DNA from 3 places in the Arthrobacter sp. D5-1 genome. Region 3 is predicted to be linked to each of the others. Evidence: riboswitches for the same ligand, from Rfam matches in the RefSeq annotation. Region 3 holds a riboswitch; each other region holds the start of a gene.
The links. Region 3 has a riboswitch for thiamine pyrophosphate ahead of thiC (phosphomethylpyrimidine synthase ThiC). Riboswitches for the same ligand answer to the same signal wherever they lie in the genome.
Positions count from the first base shown of each region.

Region 1: linked by a shared signal. The riboswitch ahead of thiO (glycine oxidase ThiO) and the one ahead of thiC (phosphomethylpyrimidine synthase ThiC) in region 3 are both predicted to bind thiamine pyrophosphate.
Region 2: linked by a shared signal. The riboswitch ahead of AYX22_RS19605 (ECF transporter S component) and the one ahead of thiC (phosphomethylpyrimidine synthase ThiC) in region 3 are both predicted to bind thiamine pyrophosphate.

Region 1 is NZ_CP014571.1:3,210,669-3,221,294, forward strand. Features, by position in the region: gene AYX22_RS14690 (hypothetical protein) at 1-118, shown strand, start outside; gene AYX22_RS14695 (4a-hydroxytetrahydrobiopterin dehydratase) at 201-536, opposite strand; gene AYX22_RS14700 (thiazole synthase) at 570-1,367, opposite strand; gene thiS (sulfur carrier protein ThiS) at 1,372-1,608, opposite strand; gene thiO (glycine oxidase ThiO) at 1,605-2,870, opposite strand; TPP riboswitch at 2,866-2,984, opposite strand; gene thiE (thiamine phosphate synthase) at 3,012-3,695, shown strand; gene AYX22_RS14720 (ferritin-like fold-containing protein) at 3,739-4,407, opposite strand; gene AYX22_RS14725 (TM2 domain-containing protein) at 4,564-5,505, shown strand; gene AYX22_RS14730 (RNB domain-containing ribonuclease) at 5,618-7,114, shown strand; gene AYX22_RS14735 (DEAD/DEAH box helicase) at 7,392-9,107, shown strand; gene AYX22_RS14740 (site-specific DNA-methyltransferase) at 9,116-9,994, shown strand; gene AYX22_RS14745 (MarC family protein) at 10,015-10,623, opposite strand.
Region 2 is NZ_CP014571.1:4,244,044-4,254,669, forward strand. Features, by position in the region: gene AYX22_RS19580 (siderophore-interacting protein) at 1-599, opposite strand, end outside; gene AYX22_RS19585 (penicillin acylase family protein) at 701-2,815, shown strand; gene AYX22_RS19590 (GNAT family N-acetyltransferase) at 2,867-3,466, shown strand; gene AYX22_RS19595 (energy-coupling factor transporter transmembrane component T) at 3,463-4,257, opposite strand; gene AYX22_RS19600 (ABC transporter ATP-binding protein) at 4,254-5,849, opposite strand; gene AYX22_RS19605 (ECF transporter S component) at 5,849-6,469, opposite strand; TPP riboswitch at 6,546-6,682, opposite strand; gene AYX22_RS19610 (NUDIX domain-containing protein) at 6,911-7,609, shown strand; gene AYX22_RS19615 (DUF4235 domain-containing protein) at 7,646-7,906, shown strand; gene mnhG (monovalent cation/H(+) antiporter subunit G) at 8,005-8,397, opposite strand; gene AYX22_RS19625 (monovalent cation/H+ antiporter complex subunit F) at 8,387-8,665, opposite strand; gene AYX22_RS19630 (Na+/H+ antiporter subunit E) at 8,662-9,228, opposite strand; gene AYX22_RS19635 (Na+/H+ antiporter subunit D) at 9,225-10,626, opposite strand, start outside.
Region 3 is NZ_CP014571.1:2,804,398-2,815,023, forward strand. Features, by position in the region: gene lepB (signal peptidase I) at 1-159, opposite strand, end outside; gene rplS (50S ribosomal protein L19) at 240-593, opposite strand; gene trmD (tRNA (guanosine(37)-N1)-methyltransferase TrmD) at 859-1,659, opposite strand; gene rimM (ribosome maturation factor RimM) at 1,660-2,214, opposite strand; gene AYX22_RS12810 (RNA-binding protein) at 2,344-2,586, opposite strand; gene rpsP (30S ribosomal protein S16) at 2,588-3,007, opposite strand; gene AYX22_RS12820 (hypothetical protein) at 3,242-3,694, opposite strand; gene AYX22_RS12825 (VOC family protein) at 3,815-4,687, opposite strand; gene AYX22_RS12830 (amidohydrolase family protein) at 4,765-5,847, opposite strand; TPP riboswitch at 5,932-6,039, shown strand; gene thiC (phosphomethylpyrimidine synthase ThiC) at 6,035-7,888, shown strand; gene AYX22_RS12840 (alpha/beta hydrolase) at 7,871-8,593, opposite strand; gene ffh (signal recognition particle protein) at 8,658-10,238, opposite strand; gene AYX22_RS12850 (glucose-6-phosphate dehydrogenase) at 10,406-10,626, shown strand, end outside.

The DNA of each region.
Region 1 (10,626 bases), 410 kb from region 3:
TCCCTGGGTCTTGCCGATCGTCCTGGGAACTGCCGCCGCCGCAGCGGTGGTGGTCTTCCTGGGCCGGACCCGCACCCGGCACGATACTGCGGCGCTCACCAAGGCGCTCAAGCTCTAGCAGCAACAAGAACACACGACAGTGACCGCCGCCCTCGGGCGACGGTCACTGTCGCTTAAAGCCTTGTCACAATGGTTCGGGTTCAGGGTTCCGGATACCGCTCCGGCTGGGCGGTTGCACCCAGCGCCGCTGCGGCTTCACTCACGGAAGCCGCAGCGGTGATGTCGCGTTGGGTGACTTTTCCGCCTGCGTCGTGGGACAGGTACCGCAGGTGGACCCTGTTGTAGCGCCATTCCAGATCCGGATGGTGGTTTTGGTGTTCGGCGATTTCTCCGATCGCTGCAATGAGGGCCAGCGCTTCGGCCGCCGTCGGAGTTTTATAGACGGTTACCAGGCCGCCCTGGTACTTCCAGTGGCGTAGCTCCCGGAGGGCATCGTCGACATCCGCCTGGGTCAGATGGTCATGGTTCCCTGCCACTGCTGCTCCTTCTCCCGGAGACCCGGCGGACACTTAGAGAAACTCTGCCCGGCCCTCCATGGCCGACGACGCCAAAGCGTGCTCACGCCTCGGAATCCGTCCTGCCTGCTTGGCCAGCCTACCGGCGATCACGGCGTGCTTGAAGGCCTCACCCATTTGCACCGGGTTCTGCGCCCGGGTGACAGCGGTGGCCAGAAGCACGGCGTCGCAGCCCAATTCCATGGCGAGGGCGGCATCGGAGGCGGTTCCTATTCCGGCATCGAGCACCACGGGTACTGAGGCCCGGGACACGATGAGTTCAATGTTGTGCGGGTTCAGGATCCCCAGACCGGTTCCGATCGGCGAGCCCAGGGGCATCACTGCGGTGGCACCCAGGTTTTCGAGGCGCAGTGCCAGGACGGGATCATCGTTGGTATAGGCGAAGACTTTGAATCCACGATTCACCAGCTGTTCCGTTGCCTCGACGAGTTCCACTGCGTCTGGAAGGAGCGTGTGTTCATCGGCGATGACTTCCAGCTTCACCCAGTCGGTTTCCAGTGCCTCGCGTGCCAGTTCAGCGGTCATCACGGCGTCTCTGGCAGTAAAGCAACCGGCGGTGTTGGGCAGCACCCGGATTCCGTGGTCCACCAGGAGTTGGAAGAGGGATCCTGTTTCAGCGGGTGAGTAGCGCCTCATGGCTACTGTGGTGAGCTCAGTCCCGGACGCCAGGAGCGCAGCGCCTAGACCGTCCAGGCTCGGGGCACCTCCCGTCCCCATGATCAGGCGGGATCCGAAGTGGACGCCGTCGATCACCAAGGCGTCAGTAATGACCTCTGTGTTTGCTGTCGTCATGATGTCAGCCTCCTTGGACTGCGGTAACAAGTTCGAGTTCATCCCCGTCGGCGAGCGCCGTTGCGGACCATTGGCTGCGTGGCACCACCTCGGAATTGCGGGCGACGGCGACGCCCAGCTTGCCACCGTCGGCTGCCTGTCCGCGGTGGTCCAGGGCGCGGCCGGTGACGGCCGTGACCAGGGTGCTGACTGAAGCATCCTCCGGCACGGCGTGATCGGATCCGTTGAGTTTGATGTTCATGCTGTTTCCTTGCTGGGAGCGTGTGCCGGCGTAAGCGCCCGCGCTGTGGATGAAGTGGCCGCGAAGCGGTCCGGGGAAAATGATGCCCACCGGGGGTCCGACGTGCCGTTGATCAGCCCGCCCACGATCCGTGCGGCCGCGGGCGTCAGGAGGACACCATGCCGGAAGAATCCTGTGGCGATCACCAGACCATCAACATCCCCCCGGGGGCCAACGACCCGTCCAAGCAGCGGTGCGTTGTCCGGAGTGCCGGGGCGGGCCCGGGCCGTTGCTTCGAGCAGCTCAAGTTCCGCCACTGCGGGGACCAGGGCCTGGGCGTCCCGCAATAACTGGTAGACGCCCCCGGCTGAGACCGCGTTGGACGCTGCCGACAGTCCGTCCTCGCGCTGGGTGGCCCCGATGACTACAGTGCCGTCGTCCCGGGGCACGATGTAGACGGGCACTCCACGGACCATCCCACGGACGGTGGAGGTGAGCAGGGGCCGGAGGTGTTCAGGCACCCGAAGCCTGAGGATGTCGCCATATACCGGCCGCAGGGAAAGGTTAAGCCCGTCGGGGAGCCCTTCCAGGTCTGCCGCACCCAGCCCGTTGGCGACCACCGTTTCGGTGGAGTGGACAGCGGCGCCGGACTCGAGTTCCACTCCTGAGACCCGCCCTCCGTCCCAGAGCAAGCGGCGCGCCGTGGAAGTCACGGCAAACCCATCGTCGGCGCCCGAAACCCACGTGTAGTCGCTGGCCGCGTGGCGTGCCAGTCCCGAGAGCAGGCATGCCGCCAGCTTGCGGGGATCGACCTGATGGTCGGCGGGAACGTCGAAGGCACTGGAAATTTGGGGGCTGAGGAGGGGTTCGCGATCCCGGGCGTCGCGCAGGGACAACGGCTCGACCCCCAGGCCCGCAGCAAGCTGTACAGCACGGAGGTCTGCCAGTGCCCTGCGGTCCGCGGCATCGGCACCCACGGCAAGTGTCGGCGTCGTGCGGTATCCGGTGTCTTCCCCTCCGCGGGGCAGGCTTGCCGCGAAAGACGGCCACAGCCTGGACGATTCGAGCATCAACTCCAGGAGATCTTCCTCCTGGTAGTGAAATTCGCTCACGGGGGCAAGCATTCCGGCGGCAGCAAACGTAGCCCCCGAAGCCGGTGCGGGGTCGATCACCACCACGGAGCGGCCAAGTCGCCGCGCTTCGCGGGCGATGCCCAGCCCGATGACGCCGCCGCCAATGACGGCCACGTCGGCCTGGAGCGGGGTTTGGCGGGGAACTGCCATTGCGCGTTTCCTTCCCTACGCCGGTACTAGCCGGATCAGGTCAAGCGGTCGGCTCTTAAGCCCTCTCAGCCGGACAGTCATATGACGAACGTCGCGGCTCCCGCAGTACGTGCCCAGTTTAGAGGAACTACTCTGGGTTCCATGACCCAGACTGATGCCCTCGCCACCGCCCGCTTGTATCTGTGCACCGATGCGCGGAAACGGCAAGGCGATTTTGAAGACTTTGTGGACGCCGCGTTCGAGGGCGGTGTGGACATCATCCAGCTGCGCGACAAGACCCTCGAAGCTGCCGAGGAATTGGAGTTGCTGGCGGTCCTGCACGGAGTTGCGCAACGTCATGGACGGCTGTGGGCTGTCAACGATCGAGCCGACGTTGCCAGTGTTTCCGGGGCTCCGGTGTTCCACATCGGGCAAAAGGACCTCCCGTTGAAGGTGGCCCGGACATTGCTTCCGGAGTCCGTCACGATCGGTCTTTCCACCCACTCCCCCGAGCAGGTGAATGCCGCCATCGCGGCATCACCGGGACAGGGGGGCCTGGACTACTTCTGTGTAGGACCCGTCTGGGCGACACCCACCAAACCCGGCCGCGAAGCCGTGGGACTGGACTTGGTCACATATGCCGCAGAAGCGAGCAAGCGTGCAGTCGAGACCACCGACGGCGCCGTGAACCTGCCATGGTTCGCCATCGGAGGGATCGATCTCAGCAACGTAGAGCAGGTGCGGGCCGCAGGAGCCACCCGGATCGTCGTGGTCCGCGCCATCACCGAGGCTTCGGATCCGACGACGGCAGCCAAGTCGCTGCTGGAGGCGCTGGACGCAGCCTGAGCCTGGCCGTTGGAGCCTTTCAGGCATAAGCCCGGTCATACCGCTAGGCAGTGAGGCCCAGCGCCGTCATCCGGCGGGCATGACGCCCGGCGAGCTCGCCTGTCAGTCTTTTAATTGCGGCGCGGGCATCGCCACCACTTTTTAGTGCCGGCCCCAACTGTGGGTGCTCAGTCCCTACCCTCTGCGCCTGTGTCAGCGCTTCCCCCACCAGCCGCCGGCCCCACAACGCCAGCCGTGAGGCCAGTCGTGGGTCATCGGCCAAGGCCCGCCGCAGCAGGACACGAAGTACCTCGGTTGCCTGGTCGGGGGAGGCAACCCGGTCCACGAACTGCTGCGTTGTACCATCGAGGAAAGTGGCGACAGCCCGGTAGAAGTCCGAGGAAACGGTGTCGATGACGTATGCCTTCATCACGGATTCGAACCAGTCCCCGGGCTTGGTGCGTTCATGGAAGTGGTCAAAGGAACGCTGGAACGGCAGCATGGCTTCCTCCGGATCAAGGCCCATTTCAGCGAGCCGATCGCTCAGCAGCGCGAAGTTTCCGTACGCACCGACGGCAATTTTTGCCAGCACTGAACGGTCATGGAGTGTGGGGGCGTATCGGGAATCGAACGAAAGCCGGCCGAAAGCCGACAACTCGCCGTAGGCCATGGCGCCCAGGAGTTCCGCGGCGAGTTGTCCGGCAGAAGGTGCGACGTCCGTCGAAGTGCCCATAATCCAAGACTATCCCCGGCTCTCCACACCCCGCCCGCGGAGATTGCCTTCAGCAGCGTTGGTCCCACTAGGCTGACTGGAAGTGAGTTGACTGTCTGGCCTGCCCGCAGGCCGCGTGTCCTCCTCCTCGCACCCACTCCCCCCGAAGGATGATCAATGACTAATCCGAGCTACCCGCCCGCGCCCCACAACGGGAACGGTGCCCCACCAGTTCCCCCTGCACCCGGTGCTTTCGACGCCCAGTACCAAGGCGGACCCCAGACGTACCAGTCCGGCCCGGATTCCAGCCCTTATGGTGTTCCCGGCACGGGTACTCCGGCCAAGTCCTTCATGGTCACGTGGATCCTCTCCTTGCTCCTTGGTGGCCTCGGTGTTGACCGCTTTTACTTGGGAAAGATCGGGACCGGCATTGCCAAACTGCTCACTGCGGGCGGACTCGGCATCTGGTCCATCGTGGACCTCATCATCACGCTGACCGGCAACGCACGTGATAAGGAAGGCCGCCCGCTGCAGGGTTATCCGGAAAACAAGAAGAAGGCCTGGATCATCACGCTCGTTGTCTGGTTCGCCGGCCTGGTTGTTGGGATCGTGTCCACGGTGTTGTCTTTGACGCTGGTGGCTGCCGCGGTCCAGGGACAGGCCACGCCTGTCCCTGCCGCACCGTCAGCTTCACAGGAGGCCACTGCCCCTTCCCAAGGCACCGCCACCGATGGCAACGCTTTCGAGGTCACGGTGTCAGAGGGCAACACCGTTAAGGTCACCGTCCTTAACTCCGGATACGCTACCGAAATCCCGGAGATGGCTTACATGAAGCCGCTCAACGGCGGGTTCCTCCTGCTGGAGGTTTCCTGGGAGACCATCGCCGGATCCAGCTTCGCCGCGCCCAGCAACTTCGATGCCTTCGATGCTGACGGCAACGAGGGCGACCGGATCTTCCTTGACAACGGTCTGGGCGGTCTCGTCTCCGGCGATGTCGCAGCCGGAGACGTACAGCAGGGCGTCATCGCCTTCGACATCAAGAATGGTCCCACCACAGTGGTGATCAACAATGACTTCGGAGACAAGGCAGCCACCTTCACTTTGACACCGGCAAGCTAACCGCCTGTTTGGTCAGAACCAGCTTTACCGAAAGCCCGTTGCCCCTTGGGGCAGCGGGCTTTTGCGTGCGGCTGCCAAGACTATCCGCCGGTTTCGGGCTACCCTGATTTTCGTGTCACATCATCGGATAGCACCCAACGTCGACGATTCGTCGGACCAGCTCGCTGAAGCACTTGCGGCCTTGAGGACGGAACTGGAACTCCCCACCGCGTACCCTGCCGAGGCAGTACAAGAGGCAGAGCGGGCCGTGGAAAACCTCAGGCTGCCGGATCAGGACCTGCGGGAGATCCCCTTCGTCACCATTGATCCCGCTACCTCGACTGACTTGGACCAGGCCCTGTTCATTGAACGTTCCGGAGACGGCTACAAGGTCCTCTACGCCATCGCCGACGTGCCGTCCTTTGTGGCTCCCGGAGGAGCCTTGGATGCCGAGACCCGGCTACGCGGACAAACGTTCTATGCACCTGACGGCCGGATCCCACTGCACCCCGAGGTCATCAGTGAAAACGCCGGAAGCCTGCTGGCCGAACAGGACTGCAGTGCCTTTGTGTGGAACTTCGAACTCGGCGCTGATGCAGAGGTCATGTCCGTGACCGTTGCCCGGGCTGCTGTCCGCAGCCGGGCCAAGCTGAGCTACAAAGGCGCCCAACAGCAGATCGACGACGGCACCGCCCCGCCTGTTCTTCAGCTCCTCAAGGAAGTGGGACTGAAGCGCGTCGAGCTGGAACGGTTGCGCGGCGGCGCAAGCCTCAACATGCCGGAACAGGAAATCGTCCAGGCGACCGACGGCGGCGGGTACAGGATCGTTGCAGCCCCGTCTTTGCCGGTGGAAGACTGGAACGCACAGATCTCTCTGATGACCGGAATGGCTGCCGCACAACTGATGCTGGAAGGCAAAGTTGGCATCCTCCGCACGATGCCCGCCCCGGACGAACGCTCACTGCAGCATTTCAAGCGGCAAACCACTGCGCTGGGCAAACCGTGGGATGGCCAGGTCAGCTACGGCGAGTACTTGCGCACCTTGGATGCGTCCGACCCCCAACAGCTGGCCATCCTGCACTCGGCCGGGACGCTGTTCAGGGGCGCCGGTTACACGCCCTTCGACGGCGAGGTGCCTGACACAGTGATCCAAGCGGCCATCGGGGCTCCCTATGCCCACACCACAGCACCGCTGCGACGCCTGATTGACAGATTCGTCCTGGTCATCTGCGAGGCCCTCAGTAACCACAAGGACATTCCGCGGTGGGCCCGTGACGCACTGCCCTCGTTGCCGGAGATCATGGCAGCCTCGGACCAAGTGGCCGGTCGGCTTGAGCGTGCGGCTCTGGACACGGTGGAAGCAGCACTGGTAGCCAACCACGTGGGCCAGGAGTTCGATGCCGTGGTGATTTCAGGGTCCAAGCCTGCCAATGGAAACAGCAACGGCAACCGAGGCAATGGCAATAAAGCCAACGGAAACGGGAGCGGTCCGTATGGGGTCGTCCAGATCGCGGAACCGGCCGTCACCGCACGCTGCGACGGCGAATTGGAGTCCGGAACCAAAGTGCGGGTACGCCTTGTCACGGCGGATATTGCCAGCCGGGAAATCAGGTTCGAGCTGCAGCACTGACCCCGGTGAACCCATGATCCGGGCTTTATGGCTCCCAGAGGATAGACTGGGCCTGTAGTAATGGATGCCCGGTCGTTGATTCAGTTAATTTTTGAAGTCAACAAGCCCGCCCCTACGCGATCTTGAGATGTACCAACTGGTCACCAGTGCCAGTACTTAGATAGCCCGCGATCGGCTTCCACTGGATATGCTTGCGCGCCAGTTCGTGCTCCGGTACGGCTTCGCCGCCCCCGTTGAGCACGCAGCGCCAATGCCTAAATGAATAAGGAAACTCCCTGTGAGTGAATTGCACACCCATGAAGTCCTGACCGACCCCACCGGAACCGAAATTCTTGAACCCGAGGAAACGATCGTCTCGGATGAAAAGCCCCACGAGATCGAAGAAAAGTCCTTCGCCGACTACAACGTCCGCGCTGACATTGTTGAGTCCTTGGCCGATGCCGGGATCACGCACCCCTTCCCCATCCAGGCGATGACCCTGCCAGTGGCCCTGAGCGGCCACGACATCATCGGCCAGGCCAAGACGGGTACCGGTAAGACGTTGGGCTTCGGCATTCCTGCGCTCCAGCGTGTAGCCGGCCGCGACGACGCCGGCTATGAGAAGCTTGCCGTCCCGGGTGCACCCCAGGCCTTGGTGATCGTTCCCACGCGTGAACTCGCGGTGCAGGTTGCCAACGACCTCCAGACCGCGTCACGCAAGCGCAACGCCCGCATCGCCACCATTTATGGTGGCCGCGCTTACGAGCCCCAGGTCGATGCCCTGCAGAAGGGCGTCGAGATCGTGGTCGGTACCCCCGGGCGTCTGATCGACCTTTACAAGCAGAAGCACCTGAGCTTGAAGAACGTCAAGATGGTGATCCTTGATGAGGCTGACGAAATGCTGGACCTCGGCTTCCTTCCGGACGTTGAGACCCTGATCGCCGGCACCCCCGCCGTTCGGCAGACGCTGCTCTTCTCCGCGACGATGCCCGGCCCGGTGATCGCGATGGCACGCCGTTACATGACGCAGCCCACCCACATCCGTGCTGCGGATCCGGACGACGAAGGCCTGACCAAGCGCGACATCCGTCAGCTGATCTACCGTGCGCACAGCATGGACAAGTCTGAAGTAGTGGCCCGCATCCTCCAGGCTCGCGGCCGCGGACGGACCATTATCTTCACCAAGACCAAGCGCACTGCTGCCAAGGTTGCCGAGGAACTCGTCGACCGCGGTTTTGCCGCTGCCGCCATCCACGGAGACCTCGGCCAGGGTGCCCGCGAGCAGGCTCTCCGTGCTTTCCGCAACAACAAGGTCGATGTCCTGGTGGCCACTGACGTTGCCGCCCGCGGCATCGACGTTGATGACGTCACGCACGTGATCAACTACCAGTGTGTTGAAGACGAAAAGATCTACCTGCACCGCGTTGGGCGTACCGGCCGCGCGGGTAACAAGGGCACCGCTGTCACGTTCGTCGACTGGGACGATATGCCGCGCTGGGGCCTGATCAACAAGGCACTCGGACTGAGCGTTCCGGAACCGGTGGAGACGTACTCGTCCTCGCCGCACTTGTACGCGGATCTCGACATCCCCGAGGGCACCAAGGGCAGGTTGCCCCGCAACAAGCGGGTCCTCGCCGGCGTCGACGCGGAGGTTCTTGAGGATCTCGGCGAGACCGGCAAGAAGAACGCGCGTTCCGGTTCAGGCCGCGATGGCGGTCGAGACAGCGGACGGGGTCGCGACGGCGGACGAGACAGCGGCCGCGGACGGCAAGCCAAATCCAACGACTCGGACTCCAGCGAATCCAAGGGCGACGGCGGCCGCAACCGTACGCGCCGCCGTCGTACCTCCGACACCGAAGCAGCCCCGGCTGCCGGTGCGTCGGAAACCCGCACTGCCACTGCCGACAACGCAGACAAGCCTGCCCGGACGCGTCGTACCCGCACGCGCCGCCGCAACGGCGAAGTGGTTTCCGGTGAGACCGCAGCTGCCCAGTCCGGCAGCACCGAGGGCTAAAACCCTCAATGACTGAAACTGTTTGGGCGCCGGACGGCGGCAATGTGGTGGTGCACGCGGACAACGCGGAATTCCTCCCTACGCTGCCGGACGGCGCCTTCACACTCATTTACGTCGACCCGCCCTTCAACACAGGCCGGGTACAGCGCCGCCAGGAAACCCGCATGGTCCGGAACGCGGACGGCGACGGCGATCGCGTCGGTTTCAAGGGGCGTTCCTACGACACCATCAAGGGTGCCCTTCACAGCTACGACGACGCCTTCAGCGATTACTGGTCCTTCCTGGAGCCCAAACTCGTCGAGGCGTGGCGGCTCTTGTCAGACGACGGCACCCTGTACCTGCACCTCGATTACCGGGAGGTGCACTACGCCAAGGTGATGCTGGACGCCATATTCGGCAGGGAGTGTTTCCTCAACGAGATCATCTGGGCCTACGACTACGGCGCGCGCGCCAAGAACCGCTGGCCCACCAAGCACGACAACATTCTGGTGTATGTAAAGAACCCCACGAAGTACCACTTCGACAACGCAGAGGTGGACCGGGAACCGTACATGGCCCCCGGCCTGGTGACTCCTGCCAAGCGCGAGCTCGGCAAGCTGCCCACTGATGTTTGGTGGCACACCATCGTTTCCCCTACCGGCCGTGAGAAGACCGGCTACCCTACCCAGAAACCCGAAGGCCTGGTCCGGAGGATCGTTTCCGCATCCAGCCGCGAAGGTGACTGGTGCCTCGATTTCTTTGCCGGATCAGGGACCCTCGGAGCCGTTGCAGCGAAGCTCGGCCGCAACTTTGTGTGTGTCGACCAGAACGAACAGGCCATCGAGGTCATGCGGAAACGGCTGGGCAGCAAGGCTGTGTTCCACGAGATCCAGCCAACCGGCCTTTAGCCCGCAATACCAAAGCGTGCTCAGGCGACGCCCTTCACGAAGGCCGTCACGGAGTCCGCGATCATCTGCACGGCAATGGCCGACAGAAGCAGGCCGGCAATCCGGGTGACAAGCTCGACGCCGTTTTCACCCAGCACGCGCTGCACGACACCCGCGAAGCGCATCGCCAGGTACAACGAGCCCAGTACCACGGCAATGCCCAGCCCCACAGCCAAGTACTCTGACAGCTGGCTGGACTGCTGAACGAAGACCATCACGGCAACGATCGCACCAGGTCCAGCCATGAGTGGCGTCCCCAAAGGAACAAACGCCACATTTTTGTACTTGGCCGCATTTTCCTCGCCGCTGGTGGAACCGGTCAGCAGCTGCAGGGCAATGAGCACCAGCAGCAGGCCACCCGCGCCCTGCAAGGCCGCCAGCGAGATATGCATGTAATTGAGGATTGACTGGCCGAAGATGGCGAACACCACAATGACGCCGGTGGCCACCAGCAGTGCTTGGAAAGCGGAGCGGTTCCGGTCCCTCGCCGTCATCTGGGCCGTCAAGGACATAAAGATCGGGACGGTACCCGGTGGGTCCATAATCACGAACAAGGTGACGATCACCGAGGCGAGCAGCTGCAAATCCACTAA
Region 2 (10,626 bases), 1.4 Mb from region 3:
TCCGCAGTGAGCGCATCGCAGACTTCGTCAACCAATGCGGCACCGTCGCGTTTGCGCGGAACCCAGCTGACGACGTCGGACCCTGACGTCCGCACCTCAATCGAGGGGTCGGCGTCGTGCTGGTATTCAAGCCAGGCGGTCACCGGAGCCGAGCCCGCGGCCGTAACTTCCCGCTCGTCCAGCAGCGAGTTGATGGCCGGGATGGAGGCGGGATCGCCCACTACCCACATCCGGCGCGGAGCGGGCTGCGGGAACGTGAAGGAACTGCCCTGCACGGTGGCGTCGATGGTGTCGCCGGCCTGGACGGAGCGGGCCCAGTCGGCGGCAACCCCGTGGTGCATCGCGAAGTCCATGCTGAATGTGCCGTCCGCAGGGGAAGCGTTGACCAGGGTGTAGGCACGCTGGTGGGCCTTTCCGGAATCATCGAACCACAGCCGGATCCACATGGTGGGATGCAGCCCGCTTCGCTCCAGCAGTCCACCGTCGCGCACGTGCACGCGGAGGAAGTCCGGGGTGATTTCTTCCTTCCCGGTGACTTCCAGCGTGAAATCCTTGGCGCCCATGACTTTGAGCACGACGCCTTCCCAATTGCGCTTCAAGCAACACTCCTTCACGAACGGCCACGATTTGTGTACGGGGCCAAAGCCATTTATCTTGAGCTTAAGTAAGCCTAACCTAAGCTCGAAAGCGGCCAGAGATTATGACGCCTGCCCCGACGCACCTTTCTGCCCCGGCAGGCGGCCCCGGAACCTACCGTGATCAGTGGGGAATCCCCCATTTGTGGGCGGATTCCTCCGACGATCTCGCCTTCCTCCAAGGCATGAACGCAGCCACTGACCGCTCCTGGCAGATCGAGCTGGAACGGTGGCGCTCCGAGGGCCGCACAGCTGAGGTCCTGGGTGCCGACGTTGTGGTCTGGGACCGGTTCGCACGGCAAGCCCGGCTGGATGACACCGCGCGCCGCTGCTTCGAGAACCTCGACGCCGAGACTCAGCGTTGGTGCGGACAGTACGTGGCCGGCATCAACCAAGCGCTGGCAGACGGACTCCGCGGCGGCCCCGAATTCGACGAGTCCGCCTGCACGCCGGAGCCATGGAACCCGTGGACACCGCTGGGCGTCTTCCTGGTCCATCACATCCTCTTCTCCACGTTCCCCAACAAACTGTTCAGGGCCCACATCGCGCGGACATTGGGCGACGACGCCGTGAGCCTGTTCAGCATCGAGGCTCCCGTCTGGTCAGGAAGCAACGCCTGGGCCGCGCACGGCTCGACGACGGCGAGCGGCCTCCCGCTGATCGCCGGCGACCCCCACCGCCTCATGGAACTCCCCGGCGTGTACCAGCAGATACGGCTTGCCTGCCCGGACTTCGACGCCATCGGTTTCGCGTTCCCGGGTGTCCCCGGCCTCCCGCATTTCGCCCACACCGGGCATACCGCTTGGGCCATCACCAATGCCATGGCCGACTACCAGGATCTCTTCGAGGAAGAACTGCGCCGGGTCACGGACGCCACAGGGGAACGCGTCGAGGCGCGCGGAGCGGCAGGTTGGGAAACCGCCGTCGTGAGTGCCCAAACCATCACCGTCCGCGACGGTGAGCCGGTCACCGTGGAGGTCATCGAGACCGCGCGAGGTTCCGTGATCTCTGAAGCGCCCGACGGCGAGGCGCTGAGTTTGCGCTTCCCTGCCCGCGTTGAGGGGCGGCTTGGTTTTGAGGCCCTCCTGCCGCTGCTTCGGAGCCGGAGCGTCTCCGAGGTGGAAGCGGCGTTCGACGCCTGGGTGGAGCCCGTCAACAGCGTGGTGGCCGGGGACACGTCCGGAGCAGTGCGGCACTTTGTTGCCGGTCTTGTTCCGCAGCGCAATCCCGCCAACAGGAGGTTGCCTGCCCCGGCCTTTTCAGCCCGTCATGAGTGGGACGGTCAGTACGTCATCCTGCCCCGCACGGAGGTGGAGCAGTACGCCGTGAGCGCGAACGACCGCGCGGCGGGAGGTGGCGACGCCGTGGCCATGGAGTTCGCCCCCGCGCATCGGGCGTTGCGCATCCGTGGGTTGCTAGAGTCGGCTCCGGGGCCGTTGTCCGTGAATGACATGCAGGCTATCCATACGGACACGCTCCTGGGTCCGTGGCCGTTGTTCCGGTCGGTGTTGTCAGGCCTGGACGCTGATGAATTGTCCCGGGAAGCCGCGGGACTGCGTTCGCTGCTGCTGGAGTGGGACGGCCACATGGATGCCGGGAGCCATCACGCCGCAGTGTTTGCGGAGTGGCGGGGCTCATTGGTCCAGCGCCTGGCAAACCATCCCGCATTTGCCCCCTTGAACGAGCCAACGGGCTACTCGCCCTTGTTCGGACCGTGGTTGTCAGTGGCATCCCGGATCGGCTTTGCGCTTGAGACCCTGCTGGTGCGCGGCTCAGAACTCGGCATCAGCGTCGATACAGAAGCCGCCACAGCGCTTGAGGACGCTGCGTTGGAGCAGTCCGGGCTGCGCTCCTGGGGCGACCGGCACACATTGTTGGCCGTCCACGTCCTCCCCGGCCCACTCGCGTCAGCGGCACCCACGGTGGCCCTCAGCGGAGATACGGGCTGTGTGCTCTGCACCGAGAGCCTCCCCGGTGTTGACGACCGAAGCTTCCGTGGTCCAGCGGCCCGTTACATCTGGGACTTGTCCGAGCGGCGCAACAGCCGCTGGATCGTGCCCTTCGGTGCCTCCGGTACGCCCGGCCACCAACACTTTGCCGACCAACTCCCGCTCTGGACTGCAGGGGAACTCGCCCCGGTAGTCACTGACTGGCCTGAATTGATCAAAGACAATCCCTGACTCATCCTGCTCCCGCATCCCATCAGTCACGCATCAGCCCCGAAGGAAGCCATGACCACCGCCACCCAGGACTTCTCTGTCCGTACCACCGTCTACTCCGAAGACCTCGAAGGATGGGGCGCGCTGCGGCTTGTTCCGCTTGTTCCCGCCGAGGACATCGACCTCATCTTCGAATGGGTCACCCAGCCCCGCGCCAGGTTTTGGGGAATGATGGAGAATTCCCGCGAAGAAGTCCAGGGGATCTACGAATTCCTTGATTCCCTGGAGACCCACCACGCGTTCCTGGCCGTCCTTGATGGCGAACCGCTGGCCCTTTTCCAGACGTACGAACCACTGCACGACCCCGTGGGCGAGGCCTACCCCGCACGCGAGGCTGACATTGGCATGCATTTGCTCCTGGCCCCGGCCACCCGGCCCATCCCGCATTTCACTCCGAGGCTCGGCACAGCACTGATCAAGTACATGTTCAGCCTGCCCGGCAAGGACCGGATCGTGGTGGAGCCGGACTCACGCAACGCCAAGGCCCTGCGCCGTTTGGAGGCGACATGCTTCGAGTTGGGACCCATCATCCAGCTTGCCGAGAAGGAAGCCCAACTCGGATTCCTGACCCGGGCAGGCTTCGACGAGATCCAGGAACAGCAGGCTCCCTAACGCCAGACGAAGCTCCACGTTCCAGCGCCGAGTGCCGTCAGGACTGCACCCGCAGCGATGACCACACCGCCAAGGACCACCCAGGCGTCCAGAAGCGAATAGGTGGATTCGCGCGCCCAGGTCCGTTGACCGCCGCCGAAGCCGCGCGCTTCCATGGTGACTGCCAGCCGCGAAGCCCTCCTCACGGCTTGGACCAAGAGCCCAAAGCTCTGGCCCAGCGTGGCTTTCAGCCGTTGGAACGGACTGCCCTGGGAACCGACTCCGCGGGCACGGCGGGCCATGCCGATGGTCTGCCACTCCTCTGCCATGAGCCCAACCAACCTCATGGCAGCCAAGGATCCCAGGACAAAGCGGTGCGGCAACTTGGCCTTCTGGGCCAGCGCATCTGCCAAATCAGTGGGATCCGTGCAGGTCATCAGCAGGATTGCCGGTAACGCGATCGCCAAACCGCGCAGCATGAAACCCAGCCCCAGCTCAAGGGAACCTTCGCTGATGGACCAGAGTCCGACGTCGAGCAGTACAGCGCCGCTGTCCGCCGCCACAATCGCGGTACTCCAGCCGCCGATCGCAGCGGCGATGATCAGCGGCCAGGCGCGCTGCCACAGAAGCCTGAACGTAAGCCCGGCCAACGGAAACAACGCCAGCTCCGCAACCAACGCCGTGGACGCCGATACCCAGTCGATGGACAGGGCCAGCACCAGGGAAATCAGAAAAACGGACACGAACTTTGCCAAGGGGTTGGCTCGGGTCAGCAGGGCACGATTCCCGCGGAGGTTCAGTGCATCCCTCATGCTGCACCAGCTTCCTGATGCGTGGCTTCACCGTGCTGTACCGGGCCGAGCCGCAGCTCCGTTCCGCCGAGCACTGCGCTGAATTCCTGGTCGTGGGTCACGGAGACCACAGCCGTTCCGGCGTCCAGCAACTCTGAAAGGAACGACGCCAACTCCGCCCACGTGTTGGCGTCCTGGCCGAACGTAGGTTCATCGAGCACCAGGACTTCGGGGTGCGCGGCAAGCACGGTGGCCACCGAGAGCCGCCGCTTCTCACCGCCGGAAAGGGTGTAGGGGTTGGCGTCCACCAAATGCGTCAGCCGCAGCCGCTCCAACAGTTCGTCCACCCGTTCTTCGCCGTGGCCTAAATGCCTGGGCCCAAACATGAGCTCGTCCAGGACCTTGCCTGTGACGAACTGGTGCTCCGGCTCCTGGAACACCGTCCCGATCCGTGAAATCAGCTGGTCTGCTTTCCACTTGAACGGGTCAATACCGGCCCCTTTGGAAAGCTCGACGGCGGCACTCACTGTACCGTCCACCGGCGCTAAAAGGCCGGCCAACGTGAGCGCGAACGTGGACTTTCCAGCTCCGTTGGCTCCAGTGATGGTCAGTGCTTGGCCGGCCCTGACCTGCGCGGTGATTCCCGTTTGAACCGGGACGGGCGGGATGGTCTTGAAGCCCTTGCGCCGCGGCTTTTCCCGGGAAACTGCGAGGTCCTGGGCCGCGAGGAGCAGTGGGGCGGTGTGGGGTTGGCTGCGTCGTTGGCGGGTGGCCGGTACGTACCCCGGCACCCAAACGCCGGCAGCCATCAACAGGGTGCGGGCCTCGGACAGGACCTTGTCCGGCGGGCCGTCCAAAAGGACCCCGCCCGTTGCCTGGCCCGTTCCCGCCGCCGCCAGGGCACCCGGCTGCAGGACCACGATCCTGTCCACCAAGTCCTTCCACACCGACACACGGTGCTCCACCACCACCAGCGTTGCGCCGGTCTTGTCCAGGCAACGCCGAACAGCATCCCGAACCTCCAGCACTCCGGCCGGATCCAGGTTGGCCGTGGGTTCGTCCAAGAGGATCAAGCCGGGACGCATCGCGAGAATCCCCGCCAGCGCAAGGCGCTGCTTCTGCCCCCCGGAGAGCGCCGCCGTCGGGTGGTCCAATGCCAATCCGCCGCCCGCGGCGGTACGCAACCCGACGTCGTCGAGCGCTTCATGGACGCGGGCCCAGATCTCCTCTCGCGGCACGGCAAGGTTCTCCGCACCGAAAGCGACGTCGTCACCAACCCGCGACAGGACCACCTGCGTCTCGGGGTCTTGCTGCATGAGACCGGCGCGGCCCCGCTGTTCCCGCGGAGCAACGCCGTCGATCAGCAGGGAACCTGACTCGTCCGAGTCGTCTTCCTCATCCCCCAGCACCCCCGCGAGGGCGTGCAGCAGTGTGGACTTGCCGGCGCCTGAAGGCCCCAGCAGCAACACCCGCTCGCCCGGTTCAATCCGGAGGTCAAGCCCATGAATGGCGGGAGCGGACCTGCCGGCATGCCGCCAACCCCAGCCCTCGGCGGAGATGGCGGCAGGCCTCACCGGGCTGCTGTTCTTGCTGCCGCTCTGCGTGGCGGGCATCAGCTGAAGACAGGCTCCGACGCGGCCTTGCGCGATGCGAAGGAGCTCAGGACGCCGGTTTTAGCCAAGCCGCGGGTGGCAACCCAGGACAGGGCGCCGGCGATGATGGCACCCGAGATGGTGGTGAAAGTGATGTACGCCAGTTTGTCCACTGCCTCGTAGGCGATGTTCCAGCCCCACGGGAGGAAGGAGTCGTTCAGGCCGCAGAAGAGGCCCGCACCGGCACCGGCGAGGAGGGCCGTGGGCAGGTTGAACTTCTTGTACCGGAAAGCGGCGAAGATGAGCTCTGCGCCCAGACCCTGCAGGACACCGGAAATCAGGACGGTGGTGCCGTATTGGGAACCCATGATCAGCTCACCGGTGGCCGCGACAGCTTCGCAGAACAACGCTGCGCCCGGTTTGCGGATAATGAGCATTCCCAGGACTGCGGGGATCATCCAGCCACCGGCGATCAGGCCGGTGAGCGGCGGATACGTCGCGTTCATGGGGATGGATACCAGCGCGGCGCCCTGGGACCAGGCCCAGAAGATCACGCCGCCTGCGATGGCGATCAATGCCGCCACAACGATGTCTACAACACGCCAGTTATAACTGGTCTTCTTCACGTTTACCGTGGTCATTTTCTGCCTCCTGAGGTTACAGGAGGGGAAAGTGCTCCCCGGATTTCCCATCGGCCTGCGCCGCCTGGATCCGGACACTCTGAGAAGCTCGACTCCCTTGCGCCGGTACTAACCGGATCAGGTTCGAGGGTCTGCGGCTGTCCGCACTCTCAGCGCCCTCGCGTCTCCTGCATCTCTGCAAGGTCCGACGGCGGCGCTCCCCTGTCGTTATCAAATCTGCCCTGATGGGCTGGTTCAGTTTACACCTGCCCGTGTTGTGGGCGATGGTCCGATGCCGGCCGGTGGTCACAATCGGGCGATCCGGGGGCCCGTGCGTGGGGTTGCGTGCGTTGCGGGGCCCGCTCTGCACCCCTCGCGCCGGTTTTGGCCTGTACATCCGGCCCCACAACGAGACCTGAGAGAATGATCCAGCAGACTCGACCGCGGCAAAGGGGCACTTTCATGACGGACCTACCCATTCAGGATCACCCTGCCGGCGAGGGCACCATATCCGAGCCCCGGCTTGCTGCCAGTGTCATCCTGCTCCGTGATGCCCCGGGCGGGATAGAGGCGTTCGTCCAGCACCGGGTCAGCACCATGGACTTCGCCGCCGGAATGGTGGTCTTCCCGGGCGGCCGGGTGGATGCTGCGGACGAGTCAGGCTGGGACTACCCAGCGGACCTGCTTCAACGCCACGCTGCCGCCTGGCGTTCGAGTTCCATCGCCACCGGCGCCACCTCAACGCAGGCCGAAACCAACGCAGGGACGGTCCTCACCGCCGCAATCCGCGAAGTCCAGGAGGAGTCCGGGCTCAGCATCAGTGCCGCGGATCTCCGCCCTTGGGCCAACTGGATCACGCCTACGGACATGCCGAAGCGCTTTGACACCTACTTCTACGTTGCCAGGCCTTCCCCGGGAGCCGAGCCGCAGCATCAAACCACGGAGGCCTGGCAATCGTTGTGGATGCCAGTAGACGGAATCCTGGAAGCGGAAGCGGCCGGGACCCTGAAGCTGATGCCGCCCACCTATTACCTGCTCAAGGAAATCGCTGAGTTTGATTCCGTGGATGCTGCCTGGTCGGCAGAGCACCCCGTTGTTCCCGTGCTGGCCCCTGTTGGGTCCTTGGCAGCGTTCCTGAAAGAGCGCGAAAGCCGACGCTGACTCTGGAGTCGGCCCACGGACGGCTAGGCTGGGGGCATGAACCTCTTCTTCAAGCTGATCGGTGCCGGAGTAAGCCTCGGAGCGGGCTTCGTAGGCACCAAACTCGTCAACAAAGGGTGGGAAAAGGCAACTGGCAACAAACCACCCCTGGGCAACGACGACATGGAAACGAGCTTGCGTTCAGCACTGACTTTTGCGCTGATCTCAGCCTTCGTCAGCACCTTGATTCAGGTGTTGGCCAGCCGTGGCACACAGCGTGCCATTGCACGTTTCGCCAAGTCACACGACATCGTCTAGCCCGCAACCACAGACAGCAACGCGGGGTCGCTTTGCCTCCACCTGATGGAATGAACCAGTGGACGCAAGGCGACTCCGCGTTTGTGTGACCGGGACTTTTAGCGGTCGTTGCGGGGTTCTTGCCCCGCAGCCGCCCGTTGCACAACAGCCTCGAGTTCGTCCTTGGTGAGCATCTCGCGGTGGCCATGCTTGGTGCGGTAGGCGGAGCGACCCACCATATGGGCGGACACAGGTGCCGTCAACAACTGGAAAATCCATGCCACCAGCAGAACCGGCCAAACCCACCACGTTCGCATCTGCAGGCCAATAGCAGCAAGCATGAGGAACAGTCCCAGCACTTGGGGCTTGGTGGCTGCGTGCATGCGGCTCATGAGATCCGGGAATCGCAGCAAACCGATGGCGGCACCCAAGGACATCAAGGCTCCCACCACCAGGAAAACTGCGGTGACAGCATCGATCACGACATCCACGCCGGTGGCATCAGGACTCATTGTTCTGTTCCCTCCGTTCAGCCACGAAACGTGCAACGGTCACTGATCCGATGAATCCGATCACCGCGAGGGCTACCAGCAGCATCAGGTTGTTGAGGTGCCTGTTCATCGCCATGTCGATCGCCAGTGCAGCACCCAGGATGGCCAGCAAGACATCCGATGCCAGGACGCGGTCCAGCAGGGAAGGGCCGATCGCGATGCGGACAATCGCGCCCGCGGCAGCCAGGCTGAGGATCACCGCCGTGACCACAAGGATGATCTCCTTCATCGTGCTGCCCCTTCCATTCCCGGACGTACTTCAGCGTTGAGGGCTTCTACTTCTTCGCGCGTGCCCATGATCCGGATCAGCCGCGCTTCAATGATCTGGACTTCCTCGCGAATTTTGTCGATGTCCGCTTCTTCGTAGATATTGAGCGCGTGCAGGTAAAGCGTGGACGTCGACCGGTCCACCTCCACCACCAGCGAGCCCGGAATCAGCGAGATAACGTGCCCCGTGGCCGTCACCATCAGGTCCGAGTGGCTGCGCAAGGGAACGGCGACGACGGCGCTGCGCACCTTGGGTCCCTTGACCACGGCCAGGAACAACACCAGGAAGCTCGCTGCCACCACTTTGGCGAGGAACATCAGGGCGAAGGGAATGGCGCGCAGGATGTTGAACCTGCCGCTCAGTTCCACTGGTGGAAGGTAGAACAGCTTGGCTACCAGCACGGCTATCAGCGCACCGAACAGCAGGTTTCCGGGACTGAAGTCCCGCCACAATGCGCCCCAGACAATGACCAACCAAATGAGCAGCGGGAGTTCGGTGCGGAACGAAATGGGCTTACGGCTCATTTGGCATCACCCGTCTGTGTTTCCTCGGGCGGCCCAAGCGGTGGCACCTCGACCGAGTCGCCCAGAACCGAGTGGATATAGGCCGAACGATCCAGCATGATTCCTGCGGAACCGTCAGCCACCTGGAAGAGCGGACCGGCGAAGACCGTCAGCGCGACACCGAAAACTACCAGTCCCGCCGTCGAACCAACCATGGTCCGCGGCAAGACGCCCACGTTCCGGGGATTCAGGAGAGCTGGGTCCGGATACTCAGCGTCTTCGGGCTTGCGCCAGAAGGCCCTGTTCCACACGCGGGCGATGGCCAGCAGCGTCAGGAGGCTGGTGACAACGCCACCCACCACCAGCGTGATGGCCAAGGGTGTTCCCAAATCCACGCCGGCCTGCAGGAGGCCCAACTTTCCCAGGAAGCCAGAGAACGGCGGAATACCTGCGAGGTTCATGGCCGGGACGAAGAACAGCAAGGCCAGTAACGGGGAAAGCTTGGCCAAACCACCCAACCGGTCCATGGACGAGCTGCCGCCCCTGCGTTCTATGAGACCTGTGACCAGGAACAGGCTTGTCTGCACGGTGATGTGGTGCGCCACGTAGAAGACGGCGGCGCCCAACCCTGCCACGGAACTCATGGCCAGGCCGAACACCATGTACCCGATGTGGCTGACCAGGGTGAACGACAACAGACGCTTGATATCGCTTTGGGCCAGGGCACCTAGGATGCCCACCACCATGGTGAGTAATGCCACCACCATGAGTGGAACATTCAGGGTGTCGCCGGGGAACAAGAGCGTTTCCGTACGGACCATGGCGTAGACACCCACTTTGGTCAGCAAGCCCGCGAACACGGCCGTAACCGGAGCCGGCGCCGTCGGGTAGGAGTCAGGGAGCCAGAAGGACAGCGGGAACACGGCGGCCTTGATGCCGAAGGCCACCAACAGCATGACGTGGAGGAGGTTTTGGGTGCCTTGGTCCAGTTCCGCCAATTTGATGGCAAGGTCCGCCATGGTGATGGTCCCCGTGGCCCCGTAGATCATGGCGATGGCGATGAGGAACAACACGGATGACACCACTGACACCACCACATAGGTGACGCCCGCACGGATGCGCGGCCCCGTGCCGCCCAACGTCATGAGCACATAGCTCGCCGTCAGCAGGATCTCGAACCCTACGTAGAGGTTGAAGAGATCACCGGTGAGGAACGCGTTGGACACGCCCGCCACCAGGATCAGGTACGTGGGGTGGAAGATCGAGACGGGTGCTTCCTGGTCGCCGTCGGCCATGCCTTGACCGGTGGCGTAGATCAACACCGCAAGGCTCACCACGGTGGAGACAACCAACATGAGCGAGGAGAACTGGTCCACTACCAGGACCACGCCCCACGGCGGCAGCCATCCGCCCAAGGTG
Region 3 (10,626 bases):
GTCCCCTGCCCCGAGGAGCGGCTCCATGGATTCGGATGGGATGTAGTAAACGTCCAGCCACAAGGACCGGACCAGTCCGCTGATGGCCACGGCGAGGACCAGTGCAAGGAAAACAAAACGCCAGCCCTGTTTCCGGGGCTGGCGTTCTGATGTGTCCATGACTCGTATCCCTGTTGCGTTGCGGATTGCTCCGGAACAACCGGGCACGAATCCTGGACCCGTTACATAAGTCGCAGGACTTACTTGGCGAAGTCGCGCTTTTCCTTGATCTTCGCAGCCTTACCGCGCAGTGCGCGCATGTAGTAAAGCTTGGCGCGGCGGACGTCACCCTTGGTGACGACCTCGATCTTCTCGATGATCGGGGAGTGTACCGGGAAGGTGCGCTCTACGCCGACACCGAAGGAAACCTTGCGCACGGTGAAGGTTTCGCGAACGCCGTCACCCTGGCGGCCCAGGACGAAGCCCTGGAAGACCTGGACACGGGAGTTCTTGCCTTCAATGATGTTGACGTGAACCTTGAGGGTGTCACCCGCGCGGAACTCAGGAACATCGTTACGCAGCGAGGCTGCATCTACGCTATCGAGGATATGCATTAATCCACTCCTGGTGAACGCCACAGGTCATTCACTTTGGGTTACGGCAGACAAGCCCGGGGCACGAAGGGCCGCCGGAAATCTCCGCCGAAGTTTCTTAGTGTCCGGCTCCGCCACTGATTGGCGCGGCCGGGTTGTCCGACTGTTGGCTGAACTCCCCCTGTGGCAGGTGTCAGCCCAGTAGACACAAGGGTTAATTCTGCCATATGCGCTGCCATCGGGCCAACTGTCACGACTATTGAACTTTCGACGGCGGCAGCGGACCTCAGATTGCGGCGTCGCCGCCAGGGCGGGGACGCAAGCGACCGTCGACGACGTCGTACCCGAGGTCAGACAGGGCGTTGCGGTCAGCGCGGCTCAAGGTACCGGCGTCGAACGTTTCCAAAAGGTCCGGACGCCGCTCTGCGGTCCGCCGGAATTGCTCGTGGCGCCGCCATTGGGCGATTTTTCCATGGTTGCCGCTCAGCAGGACAGCAGGGACGTCATGGTCGCGCCACGCGGACGGCTTGGTGTAGACGGGGTACTCCAGGAGGCCGTCCGAATGGGACTCTTCCACCAGTGACTCAGGGTTTCCCACCACGCCGGGAAGGAGCCGGCCGATGGCTTCGACCATGGCCAGCACCGCGACTTCGCCGCCATTGAGCACGTAATCACCGAGGCTGACGGGCCGGACAGTGAAGTGGTCCCGCGCCCAGTCGATGACCCGTTCGTCGATGCCTTCATACCGCCCACAGGCGAAGACAAGCTGCTGCTCCTCGGCGAGCTCATAGGCGAGGGCCTGGTTGAACCGCTCCCCTGCCGGCGACGGAACAATCAGTACCGGCTTGGACCCTTCAGGAGCACCGGCCACTGATTCAAGGGCCTGTGCCCACGGTTCCGGCTTCATCACCATCCCGGCGCCACCACCATAGGGTGTATCGTCCACAGTTCTGTGCTTGTCCGTGGTGAACGCGCGCAAATCGTGGACGTTGAGTTCCAGCAGGCCATCCTGGCGGGCTTTTCCTATGAGGGAGAGCTCCAGCGGTGCAAGGTACTCCGGGAAGATGCTGACAACGTCAATCCTCATTCAGGCTTCATCCCCCGTGCCGTCCTCGGGCTCCCCGGATGAGTCGTCGTTGACTTCAAAGAGCCCGGCCGGCGGGGTGATCAGGATGTACCCGTCCTCAACATTGACTTCGGGAACGATCTCCTCGACGAAGGGAACCAGGATTTCCTTGCCATCGTCCGTCTTGACCATCAGCAGGTCCTGGACGGGCAGGGTGTTGAGGGCGGCCACCTTGCCAACCACCTGCGAACCAACACGCGCCTCGAGGCCGACCAACTCGTGCTCGTACCAGCCTTCGTCGTCGTCTTCGTCGTCAAGTTCTTCGGTCTCGATGAAGAGCTTCGCACCACGGATGACTTCCGCTTCGTTGCGGTCGGCGATCTCCTCGAAGCCCAGCAGCAGAATGTCCTTGTTCCACCGGGCACTGCGGATGGTCAACGGGCCGGCCGATGCCGGTTCCACAATGAACTCGGTTCCTGCGACGAATCGCTCGGAAGGGGCGTCGGTGAGCACCTGGACGGTCACCTCGCCGCGGATGCCATGGGGTTTGCCGATCCGGGCCACCTGGAGCTGCATGGGTTCCTCTGAATTCTTGTGTACCGCGCCGCCGGGCAGCCACGGTGATGAAAGGGTGGATAAAGCAATCCGGCCCCTCCACCATATTCGGTGAAGGGGCCGGACCTAAGACAAGCAGTGCTGAGCGCGTTACCGGCGGCGGTCGGTGTCGACGACGTCGACCCTGACCTGCTCGCCACCTGCCAAGGCTGCAACCACTGTGCGCAAAGCGCGTGCGGTGCGTCCTTGACGGCCGATCACCCGTCCGAGGTCCTCCTGGTGAACGCGCACCTCAAGGGATTCCCCGCGGCGGTTGTTCTTGGCACTGACCTTGACATCCTCAGGGCTGTCAACGATCCCACGGACCAAGTGTTCGAGCGCTTCTGCCAGCAACTTACTCAGCCTCGGTGGTCTCTGCTTCAGCCTCGGCCGGAGCTTCTGCTTCGTCCTTCTTGGCCTTCTTGGTGATGGCTTCCGGAATGATGACGGAACCCTTCTCCGGTGCTACGAAGGCTTCCTTCGGAGCTTTGGTCTTCAGGGTGCCTTCCTGGCCCGGGAGGCCCTTGAACTTCTGCCAGTCACCGGTGATCTTGAGGATCGCAGCAACCTGCTCGGTCGGCTGGGCGCCAACGGAAAGCCAGTACTGGGCGCGCTCGGAAGCGACCTCGATGTACGACGGCTCTTCGGTGGGGTGGTACTTGCCGATTTCTTCAATGGCACGGCCATCGCGCTTGGCGCGGGCATCCATGACGACAATGCGGTAGTACGGTGCGCGCATCTTACCGAAGCGCTTAAGGCGAATCTTTACGGCCACTTTTGTGGTCACTCCTGTTTCTGAAACGAGGTGAACCCGACGTTCTGCACCCGTGGGGCGGGCCATACTGGACGGTTCGAAGGACAAGATACGAGCACGGAGAGAGGGGCCGCACCGATCGAGTACCTGTCTATTGTGCCAGATGCCCGGAGCAAATACGACTTACGCCACCTGGGCCCGTGTGTTGTTGCTCACCCGCGGGGTGCAAGGTGCGCCCATGCCCGGGCGGAAGTGCTATTCGGACCAGACGTAGAGCCCGGCGCGCTCCACCTTTTCAACATCGGTTGCCAAGGCAGCCAACTGCTGGACGTACTGGCGGGATTGGGCAGCGTCGAAGGGCATATCGTCCTGCGCAGCCCAGGCTGCGGCAACGTCATCGAGGACATTTGCCTCGCCTTCGCTCTCGTACGTCAACAGCTCGGCCAAGGCCCGCACCATGGCTTCGGGGACACCCAGAAGCGCATCGCTGGTGACATCAACCAGGGCAAGTTCGTAGTCAGCACCGGCTGCGTGGACCGCCTGGCCGGCAAGGTCACCCAGCTGCTCCACTTCGAAATCGGTAATGCCGTCAATCCTGACGGCGGGGCCGGTGACATCCGCGCCCTTATCCAGGGCCGCTGCCCTCTTGAGTGCTTCATCGTGGGTGGCTACAAAAATTTCGGCAAAGCCCATGGAAAGTACTCTCATTCCTTCGTGCTGACGGGGCGGCGGCACAAAACCCGGTTGGATCCGTGCCGTCACTGCCCAGCCTAATGCAGGAGTGGGCGGCGCAACGGGAGTGTGCCGGCGCAGCAGGAGTGGCGCTGCTTAGCGGACGGCAACCCGCAGTTTGTTCCGCCACGGATCCTCGAACTGGAGTTCGGCGCCGGTGTGGTGGTTCTGCACTCCTGCGATCTTCAATCGATCCGCAAGCGCCGCTACGTCGTCGGCGTCGGGGACCTCAATGAGCACTTCCCCCAGGCCCAGCGTGTCCTTGCGGGGCCCGGCGCCGCGGCTGTTCCACACGTTCATGGCCATGTGGTGGTGGTAGCCGCCGGCGGAAACGAACAATGCCTGGCCATGCCAGCCCGCGGTCCGCTCAAAGCCCAGGGTTTCCACGTAGAAGTGTTGGGCAGTTCCGACGTCACCGACTTGCAGGTGGACGTGTCCAATTCCGGCCGCCGCCTCGCGCTGCCCGGTCACCGCGGCTTCACTCAGGTGCTGCTCGAGGAATCGCTGCGGAGGCAAGGCAACATTGTCCATCACCACATTCCTGCCATCCCACTGCCAGAGTTCACGCGGCTTGTCGTAGTAGAGCTCAATGCCATTGCCTTCAGGATCGGTAAAGTAGAACGCTTCGCTGACCAGATGGTCGGCACTGCCCGCGAACGCTCGGGGCTCGTACTCGGCGGCGGTAGCAATGGTGGCAGCCAATGAAGGCTGGTCGTCGAACAGAATGGCCGTGTGAAACAGGCCAGCCTCCCCACGGCCTGGAATCTGGAGACCGGACGCCGGGGCAAGATGCACCACGGGCTTTCCGAGCCGCCCCAGGTAGAGCCCGCCATCCTGCTCGGCCACCACGTCAAGGCCAAGGGCGCGCTGATAGTAGTCGCTCATGACAGCCATGTTGCCGACCTTGAGCATGACGGTGCCCATGGTCAGTTCGGCAGGCAGAAGATCCTGGCTGAGTGGTGTGGTCATGTGACGCTCCCGGGTTCGAGGTGCCGCTCATCAGCACCTTTCTACTTCTCTAAATTACTTGAAGCTTCAATTTATTCCTAACGGACCAGTGAACCGCGCAGCACGATGTGTTTAAGGCTGGAAACAGTTTCCAGCTCGATCCGGGGATCCTCGGAGCACAACACGACGTCGGCACCCGCCCCTTCGCTGATGCCCTCGGCCCCCAGCCACTCCCGGGCACGCCACGCCGCGGCGTCCAGGACCGCGGCCGGCGGCAGGCCGGCGTCGTGCAGTTCCTTCATTTCGTCTGCGATCCTGCCGTGCTTGATCACGCTGCCGGCGTCCGTGCCCGCATAAATGGCCACGCCTGACTCAAAGGCCTCCAACACCCGCTCGCGCCGACGCTCCCAAAGCCGCACCATGTGGTCCGCATAGTCAGGAAACTTTGGGGCAGCCTGGGCAGCAATGTCCGGGAAAGTCGCAATGTTGACCAAGGTGGGAACGATCGGCACGGACTGCTCCACCAAGCGCGGAATGTGTCGCGGCAGCAGGCCCGTGGCATGTTCGATGCAGTCGATGCCTGCATCTAGCATGTCGTCCACTGTGTCCTCGGCAAAGCAGTGGGCCGTCACCCGGGCACCTTCATCGTGGGCGGCAGCGATGGCATCCTTGACGATTTTGGCGGGGAAAGAGGCAGCGAGGTCACCCACGCCACGGTCGATCCAGTCCCCCACCAACTTGACCCACCCGTCTCCATCCCGCGCTTCCTTCCGGACGGTCTCCACGAGTTGGCCGGGTTCGACTTCATGCCCCAAACCGCGGAGGTACCGCCGGCTCCGGGCAATGTGCCTACCTGCCCGGATCAACCGGGGAACGTCCGCGCGTTGCTGGACCCAACGGGTGTCACTTGGTGATCCGGCATCCCGTATCAGCAGAGTCCCGGCGTCGAGGTCAGCGTGGGCCTGCGCAAGGGTGGTCCGCTCGTCAACGGCGCCACCCACACCCAAACCGATGTGGCAGTGGGCATCAACGAAACCCGGGAGGACCCAGCCATCCAACACCAGGTCCGGTGTGGCCGTGGGGCGTTCGAACGTCAGGACTCCGTCAACAGACCACATCCCTTGGCGCTCTTCGTCCGCCGAGACAAGCACAGATCCGCTGAATTCGATGATGGTGGCCATATCAAAAGCCTAGTCCGCAGCGGCGTCCTGGACGCTGGTTCGTTCATGTGACTGGGTGCCCGTTGTGAGCTGTGGTAGCTTCGTCTACGACCACACGGGGGCCCCTGCAGGGGCTGAGATCGGACTGATGCAGTCTGCGACCGTTGAACCTGTCCGGGTAATGCCGGCGAAGGAAGTGAGTAATCCTTTGAGCACCACAAAAACACAGCACAGCCCTGCCCAAAACCGGTCCGGCTCCAGCGCAAGGACGCCGGAATCTGTGACCCAGTCGCTGACATCCCATTCATTGGCCTACCTGGAGGACCCGGACCACGGGATCCGGGTGCCCGTCACCGAGATCGCCTTGGAACCGTCTCCCAACGGCACAGCCAACCCGGCGTTCCAGGTGTACCGCACTGCGGGCCCCGGCAGTGATCCCGTTGTGGGGCTTGAGCCTTTCCGCGCTCCATGGATCGAAGCCCGCGGTGACACCGTGGCTTACCGCGGACGGGAGCGAAACCTGCTGGACGACGGCAAGTCAGCGGTGCGGCGCGGGGAAGCATCAGCAGAGTGGAAGGGCACCCAACCGGTGCCCCGCCGCGCCGTCGAAGGTAAAACCGTCACGCAGATGCACTACGCCAAGCAGGGCACGGTGACTCCCGAGATGCAGTTCGTCGCGTTGCGGGAAAACTGTGACGTTGAGCTGGTCCGCAGCGAAGTTGCCGCAGGACGGGCGATCATTCCGAACAACATCAACCACCCCGAGTCAGAACCGATGATCATCGGCAAAGCCTTCCTGGTGAAAATCAACGCCAACATCGGCAACTCTGCAGTGACGAGCTCCATCGCGGAAGAGGTGGACAAGCTGCAGTGGGCCACTCAATGGGGTGCCGATACCGTCATGGATCTCTCCACTGGGGACGACATCCACACCACCCGGGAGTGGATCATCCGCAACTCCCCGGTCCCGATCGGGACGGTCCCCATCTACCAGGCGCTGGAGAAAGTCAACGGCGAGGCGAACAAGCTGACGTGGGAGATTTTCCGGGACACTGTGATCGAGCAATGTGAGCAGGGCGTGGACTACATGACCATCCACGCCGGCGTGCTCCTGCGCTATGTGCCGTTGACCGCCAACCGGGTCACGGGAATTGTCTCCCGTGGCGGGTCGATCATGGCGGGTTGGTGCCTGGCGCACCACCAGGAGAACTTCCTCTACACGCACTTTGACGAGCTCTGCGAAATCTTCGCCCAGTACGACGTCGCCTTCTCCCTGGGCGACGGCCTGCGCCCGGGTGCAACCGCCGATGCCAATGACGCAGCCCAGTTCGCCGAATTGGATACCCTCGCCGAGCTGACACAGCGGGCGTGGGAGTTCGATGTGCAGGTGATGGTGGAAGGACCTGGCCACGTGCCGTTCCACCTGGTCCGGGAAAATGTGGAACGCCAGCAGGAACTGTGCAAGGGAGCCCCTTTCTACACCCTTGGGCCCTTGGTCACGGATGTCGCTCCTGGTTATGACCACATCACCTCAGCCATCGGCGCCACCGAGATTGCCAGGTACGGCACCGCCATGCTGTGTTACGTGACCCCCAAGGAACATTTGGGCCTTCCCAATAAGGACGACGTCAAGACCGGTGTCATCACGTACAAGATCGCAGCCCACGCCGCCGACCTGGCCAAGGGCCATCCCGGGGCCCACGAGCGGGACGATGCCTTGTCCAAGGCCAGATTCGAGTTCCGTTGGCGTGACCAGTTTGCCCTCTCCTTGGACCCCGTCACAGCAGAAGCCTTCCACGACGAAACGCTGCCGGCGGAACCGGCCAAGACCGCCCATTTCTGTTCCATGTGCGGCCCCAAGTTCTGTTCGATGCGCATCAGCCAGGACATCCGTGACGAATACGGATCAGAAGAGGCGCAGACAGCCATTGCGGAAATGTACAGCGGCATGCGCGGAAAGAGCCAGGAATTCCTGGCATCTGGCGGAAAGGTCTATTTGCCGGAACTGCAGGTACCCGGCAGCCCGGACACATTTGAGGCCGGCTCAGGAAGCCTGAACTGACATGGCCCGTCCGACGTCACCAACAAACGATCGGATGATGTGATCCCCGTCCACTGAATCCTGGGGCCGGTGCCCTCCCGCAGCAACACGGCGGAGGGCTCCGGTTTCCTGGAGGTAACCGGCAATTTCCTCATACAGGGGTTCCCAGCCACCCGTGAGGACCAACGTGGGGACACCGGGCACGATGTGCAGCGGGGCCTCCCAAGGCGGGGCCTGGAGCCTGAGCCTGCGGGCTGAACGGCGCGCTTCGGGAGTATCCAGTCCCCCCGTTTCGGCAGAAAACGCCCGGCGGTAGTACTCACGTTGGTAGTCGGCGTCGTTGAGCTGGCTCCGTACATCGAACAGGGGTTCCATAAGGGCCCGATGGGAGGCTGTGGCCGGAAGCTCGGCTGTCAGGGACAAACAAGCAGGCTCAACCAAGCTCAGCGAGTGCACCAGGTCCGGACGTTCTATGGCAGCCAGCATGGCGGAGATGGCACCTTGCTCGTGCGCTACGACGTGGCCGCCACCCGTATCCGCCAGGGAATTGATGACAATGGCAACGTCCGCGGCAACGCTCGATCCCACGGGTTCTGCTGCAACGTCAAAGCCATGCCGGCGCAGGAACAGCGCGTCATAAGCGAGGGCCATGCCGTGCTGTTTCGGCCATGCCGCAGCACCAAAGCTGCCCAGGCCGTGAACGAAGACTACGCGCTGCTTATGCATTGGTTCAGCCTATTCCACGGCCCTGACATCCCAACTGCGACGCGGTGGGGATGTCAGCCGCGGCCTATTTGCCGAGGAACTTATCGAAGCCCTTGGGAAGGTTGAGCGATGAGGGATCGAACTCTGCCGCGCCTTGGCCGAAAGCGGCACCCGACGGTGCTGCCGAGGCTGCGTTCGCCCGCTTGGCTTCGGCATCGCGCAGTTCCTGTGCTGCTTTGGCAGGGTTGCCTGAACGCGCCTTCTTCTTGGGCGCATTCTTGCCGCCCTTGCGGCTTCCGCCGGGGCCACCAAGGCCAGGCATCCCGGGCATCCCCGGCATGCCGCCGCCCTGCGCAAGTTTCTTCATCATCTTCTGGGCCTGGGCGAAGCGCTCCAGCAGGCCATTGACCTCGGACACGTGGACGCCTGAACCCTTGGCGATACGGGCGCGGCGTGAGCCGTTGATGATCTTGGGAGCGACGCGTTCGTGCGGCGTCATGGACCGGACGATTGCTTCGACGCGGTCGATCTCCTTTTCATCGAAGTTCTCCAGCTGCTGACGGATGTTTTGCGCACCCGGCATCATCATGAGCATCTTCTTCATGGAGCCCATGTTGCGGATCTGCTGCATCTGGGCGAGGAAGTCGTCCAGGGTGAAGTCTTCCTGGTCGGCGAACTTCTTCGCCATCCGGGCGGCTTCGTCCTTGTCCCAGGCCTTCTCAGCCTGTTCGATCAGGGTAAGGACGTCACCCATGTCAAGGATGCGGGAAGCCATGCGGTCCGGGTGGAAAAGCTCGAAGTCGTCCAGGCCTTCACCGGTGGAGGCGAACATCACCGGCTTGCCGGTCACGGACGCTACCGACAGCGCGGCACCACCGCGGGCGTCGCCGTCGAGCTTGGACAGCACGATGCCCGTGAAGTTGACACCTTCATCAAACGCCATCGCCGTGTTGACGGCGTCCTGGCCGATCATGGAATCGATCACGAAGAGGACTTCGTTGGGGATGATGGCCTGACGTATCCGGCGGGCCTGGTCCATCATCTCGGCGTCGACACCAAGACGGCCGGCGGTATCGACGATGACGACGTCGTGGAGCTTCTGGCGCGCTTCCTCGACGCCTGCCTTCGCGACCGCTACGGGGTCGCCGGCAGGGTGCTCGAGCTCGGAGGTGGCACCAGGGTGCGGAGCGAACACCGGGACGCCGGCGCGCTGACCCACCACTTGGAGCTGTGTCACGGCGTTGGGGCGCTGAAGATCGCAAGCAACCAGCATGGGGCTGTGGCCCTGGGCCTTCAGCCACTTGGACAACTTGCCGGCAAGGGTGGTCTTACCTGCACCCTGGAGACCGGCGAGCATGATGATGGTGGGGCCAGTCTTGGCCAGGCGGATCCGGCGTGTCTCGCCACCGAGGATCTCCACGAGTTCCTCGTTGACGATCTTGACGATCTGCTGGCTCGGGTTCAACGCACCCGAAACCTCGGCACCCAAGGCACGTTCGCGCACGCGGCCGGTGAACTCACGGACCACTGATACTGCAACATCCGCGTCCAGCAGGGCGCGGCGGATCTCCCGGACTGTGGCATCAACATCAGCCTCGGTGAGGCGGCCCTTGCCACGAAGGTTCTTGAAGGTTGCTGTCAACCGGTCAGAGAGTGAATTGAACACGCGCCGTGCACTTCTTTCGATGGTCTGCGAATGGCGGCCAATGCGGCACACCAGAGTCTTGACGATTGCCCCCAGCAAACATGTCTCAACCCAACAAATCTGAATCGACTAGGGGACTCGACTATCTAGGGTACCAAGTCGCACCTGCAAGATGGCATGCTGGCACAGTGACCAGTAAAACAACTGTAAAAACGTTGCTCATCCTCGGCGCGTCCGGGGACCTGACAGGAAGGCTCCTGCTGCCCGGGCTCGCCGGACTGCTGGCTTCCGGCAGGGCTCCCGGATTACGGCTGGCAGGTGCAGGCTCGGACCCCTGGTCTCCGGAACAATGGCGGGAGCGGGTTGCGGGTGCGTTCAACGCGGCCTCGGGCACGGCTGATGATGCCGG